DNA from 2 places in the Paenibacillus sp. MT124 genome. Region 2 is predicted to be linked to the other one. Evidence: riboswitches for the same ligand, from Rfam matches in the RefSeq annotation. Region 2 holds a riboswitch; the other holds the start of a gene.
The links. Region 2 has a riboswitch for glycine ahead of gcvT (glycine cleavage system aminomethyltransferase GcvT). Riboswitches for the same ligand answer to the same signal wherever they lie in the genome.
Positions count from the first base shown of each region.

Region 1: linked by a shared signal. The riboswitch ahead of sdaAB (L-serine ammonia-lyase, iron-sulfur-dependent subunit beta) and the one ahead of gcvT (glycine cleavage system aminomethyltransferase GcvT) in region 2 are both predicted to bind glycine.

Region 1 covers NZ_CM179500.1:476,575-478,971, reverse strand. The annotation lists gene sdaAA (L-serine ammonia-lyase, iron-sulfur-dependent, subunit alpha) at 1-622, opposite strand, end outside; gene sdaAB (L-serine ammonia-lyase, iron-sulfur-dependent subunit beta) at 612-1,301, opposite strand; glycine riboswitch at 1,408-1,509, opposite strand; glycine riboswitch at 1,514-1,639, opposite strand; gene AC3RCI_RS02350 (MFS transporter) at 1,833-2,397, opposite strand, start outside.
Region 2 covers NZ_CM179500.1:4,998,620-5,001,016, forward strand. The annotation lists gene gcvH (glycine cleavage system protein GcvH) at 192-584, opposite strand; glycine riboswitch at 924-1,047, shown strand; glycine riboswitch at 1,051-1,152, shown strand; gene gcvT (glycine cleavage system aminomethyltransferase GcvT) at 1,335-2,397, shown strand, end outside.

The DNA of each region.
Region 1 (2,397 bases), 2.0 Mb from region 2:
GGCCCAGTGTATTTTTTAACGCGAGACCTACGGCATGAACGACCTGCTCCGGCGTCCCCCCACGCAGCTCCACCATTGCACCGGCTGCCATGCCGATCGCCGAACCGACTTCTGCCTGACAGCCACCCTCTGCACCTGAAATAAACGAGTTATTGGCGATGACATATCCAATTGCACCTGCACAGAATAAGCCGTTCACCAGATGCTCATCACTCCATCCGAATCGCTCCTGGGAGCTGATGAATACACCGGGGATTATCCCGCAAGAACCCGCTGTCGGCGTAGCCACAATCCGGCCCATAGATGCGTTGACTTCAGATACACACAGCGCATAGGCCATTGCCAGTGCGGAAGCGTCCCCCGAGCAGGTTTCGCCCTGGCGAATATACTCGGCCATCTTTTTGCCGTCTCCGCCAGTCAAGCCACTGCGCGAGGTGGTGTCCTCCGTCAGTCCTTTCCGTACAGCCTCTTTCATCACCTGATAATATTCCGACATCTGCCGCACAACGTCCGCTTCCGGCGTATTGGTCTCCTGAACCTGCTCCTCGATCATTAGCCGGGCAATGGTTTTGGATTCAGCCGTACAGATCGTATTCAGTTCATGCAAGTGCTTAAAGCGCATCCGGATCAACCCCTCTCTTCAAATCAATAACGCGAATATCCAGCACATGCTCCAATGAACGCAAGCGTTCCAACATCTCGGCACTTGGTGCTCCGTCCATTTCCATCGCTGTTAGCGCTTCGCCATCCCGGGCTTTCCGGTCCACCTGCATATAACCGATGTTAACCCCTGAGGAGCTGATCGTAGACGTCACGGAAGCAAGCACCCCTGCCTTGTCCGCATGACGCAGAACGAGTGTGGGGAATTCCCCGCTGATCTGTACCCGAAAATCATTAAGCGCATGCACCGACACACTGCCGCCGCCAATCGAAGCACCAACGAGAGAACATTGACGCTCACCGTGCCACAACTCAATTTTGACCGTATTCGGATGCGGAGCAGGCAGTCCACTTGTATAGAACTCCACCTCCATGCCCGCTTGTTCGGCATACGCCTCGGCGTCCGGTATCCGCGGATCATCCGTGACATAGCCAAGCAAACCACCAATCAATGCCAGATCCGTACCGTGACCTTGATACGTATCGGCAAATGAGCCGTACAGTGTCAGCCTGGCACGTTCAGGGGTACACCCCAGCCACTGCCTTGCAATTCTCCCCAGTCTCGCTGCCCCGGCTGTATGTGAACTTGAAGGGCCCGTCATCGACGGACCGATAATTGAAAAAACATCTTTAAATCGCATCCTGTACCCCTCCATATCGTCATATCCATCCAGACATGCACCATAATGTTCCTTCATTACTGAATGATGACATCAAAAAAGGACAGTAGAAGGCCTTAGGCCCTCTCTCTGTCCTCGTTACCTGAGAGTTTCATGATCAGAGGCCGCCCCATGGGGTACCCTTCTCATCATATACCCCTTGGGTGGCGCATTCGCGCACTCTCCAGAGCTGCGTCCAACGATGGTACATTTACCTGAGAGATTAACCACCTGCGCCGGGTGCGCAGCGGCTTGCTCCTTCGGTGCCTGGCAGCCTACTGAAACCAGTGGCCTGCCCAGGTCTCTCCCGCTCGTTTTCATCCGCTGTATCGTATATATTCGCTTGAACACATATCAAACGTTGTCCTTGTGAGATTGATCATTCATATAACAGATTAATATGCAACACACGTAATGTCAACAAAAGTAACGCATCATTATCATCTTGGCAAAATTCCTCTAATATTATATGCAGCTTTCCACGGAATCGTTCAGTTTCCAATAGGATATAGACTAGCTATGTAGTGATTTTGAGGAAGAGCTGTGATCCTTATAATATGACTGTCTTGAAGGAAGCCAGCTCGTAAGCCATAACAGAAGGGCACCCAGCATCAGAACTGCCGAAACGACCGTATATACCGTTCGAAGAGAGACCACTTCGGCAACTACACCCATGACCAAAATCGAAATGACCTGCAATGCACTCAGCATGAGTCCAAGTACGCTGCTCATTCGCCCCATCAAGTCTACCGGTATATTATTCTGATAAAAGGTGACCAGTCCCGTGTTTGCCGGCGCCGAACACAACCCAAGCAGAATAAAGGCGAATGCGGCAAGCTCGAACGAAAACGAACGAGCGAACAGGAAATAACCAAGCGCAACCAAGAGCACGCCTCCGCCCATCATGTGACGGATGGACAAGTGTTTGGCGAACAACCACACCAGCAGAGAACCCGCCATGTATCCAGCTCCAGTAACACTCATCAACGCACCATACTGTGACTCGGACAGGTTCATGACTTGACGGATAAAAACCACTTCCTGTGCATCCAGCGACATGCCAATAACAAGAATAATC
Region 2 (2,397 bases):
AATAATATAGCTTGTGCGATTCAGCCTTATTCCATCCTGTTTAAGTGCCTCAAATGGCAACAAGCCACTCCTGGAGGACACGAAAAAGCCTGCATGAGCACCAAGGCTCACACAGGCTCTGAAGACGTGCACGACCGTCCAATGTATGAAAAAATCATGGATTAATAAAGGTTATTTAGTGCAAATACATTCTACTCCTCGATGTGCTTACGATATGCATCAGCATTCATCAGTTTAGACAACGCTGCTGTCAAATCACCTTCAACACGAATCTCAATCATCCAGCCTTCTTCGTAAGGCGAACTGTTGACGAGTTCAGGTGCATCCTGCAGTGCTTCATTCACAGCAATAATCGAACCACTTACCGGAGAAAACAAATCCGAAACCGTCTTCACGGATTCAATCGTACCAATGCTGTCTTCCGCTTTTACATCCGATTCAAGGTCAGGCAATTCCACAAACACAATGTCACCCAGCTGATGCTGCGCGAACTCGGTAATGCCGATCCGTACAGTATCCTCCCCTACGGTTTGCACCCACTCGTGCTCTTCACTGTACAGGAAATCACTTTTCAATTCGCTCATCGATATCCGCCTCGCTTTTCATTAATGAGTGCATGCGTCCTTCGGCCAACCCTTTTTCCCAGAACATAGCGTAAGATATTTTTGATTGAAATGTCAAGATACCTCACAAATTATTTGATTTTTGATGATTACGCCTGTAACGCAAACACCCTCACTCTACATATAATGGGTAATATTAGAATAGTAAGCGCACTCTTTTTATATACACGAACAATAAATTGGGATTTATAAATATTATTCGGTTTTTTATCGATTTCTGTGATATCGTTCTTGACATCGATAGTGGATTCACGTTTTAATGAGAGAGTAAATGTTAATCGTTGTGTGCATCACCCGCGGATGAATGTAAAGGGAGAGATTACCCGTGACGCCCAACTCTGGGATGCATGCGGTAACGCCGAAGGAGTAAACCACCCGACAAGCGGGAGGTGAATCTCTCAGGCAAAAGGACTTTTACGGGACGCAACTCTGGAGAGCATCTATTCGCTCGGAATGGGCGTTATGATCACCCAAGGGGAAACCTGCTGCAACCTATTGGCGGGGTAACTCTCAGGTACCAAGGACAGAGCCTAAGAATACAGCGTGCTTCTGGCATGCCGGTTCTTTGGCCTGTCCTTTTCCTTTTTCCCAAAAAAACGAAAGTCAGGATCGAGCCGGCGCTGTCATCAGCAGCCTTAACCATACTTATCCAAGAAAAGAATCATTCATGTTATACACTCGGCCCGGTAGCGGCCATAACGAGGTGATTTGATGTCCGATTTGCTTAGAACTCCACTCTATCCACTTTATCAGCAATATGAAGGTGTACGGTGCATCGATTTTGGAGGCTGGGAGCTTCCGGTGCAATTCAGCGGGATTCAGAAGGAACATGAAGCGGTGCGCGAACGGGCTGGGCTGTTCGATGTATCCCACATGGGTGAATTCACGGTGCAGGGTGAACAGGCCGAAGCATTTTTGCAGAAACTGACGACCAACGACGTGACCGCACTGGTTCCTGGCCAGGCACAATACACGTTAATGTGTTACCCGGACGGTGGCGTAGTGGACGATCTGCTCGTATACAAGCTGGAAGATCAGCATTATATGCTCGTCGTGAATGCCTCTAATATTGACAAGGACTGGGCCTGGCTGCAAGAGCACATGGTTCCTGGGGTGAGCATGACGAACGACTCCGCAGAAACAGCTCTACTGGCTCTACAGGGCCCGCTTGCTGCAGACATCATCGGAAAAGTTACAGATACTGACGTATCCATAATCGAGCCTTTTCGTTTTGTACAGCATGCTGAGGTCTGTGGTGTAAAACTGCTGCTGTCCCGCACCGGTTATACCGGAGAAGACGGCTTCGAACTATACGTACAGGCAGATCAGGCCGCTGCGGTCTGGAACGGATTGATGGAGGCGGGCGCTGATTACGGTCTGGTTCCGGCTGGACTTGGTGCACGGGATACACTTCGATTCGAAGCGAAGCTGCCCCTCTATGGACAGGAATTATCGCCGACCATTTCACCGCTGGAAGCAGGCGTTGGCATGTTTGTGAAGCTGAATGCCGGACCTTTTATCGGGCACGAAGCACTATTGCAGCAAAAAAATGATGGACCTGCCCGCAAACTGGTCGGCATTGAAGTACTGGAACGCGGGATTCCACGTCCCCACTATCCCATCTACGCGGAAGGCGTGCAGATCGGGGAAGTAACAACCGGTACACAGTCCCCTACGCTGAAGCGCAATCTGGGGCTCGCCCTAATTAACAGCCAATATGCTGCACTCGGCACCCCGCTCGAGATTGAGATTCGTGGCAAAAAGCTGAAAGCCG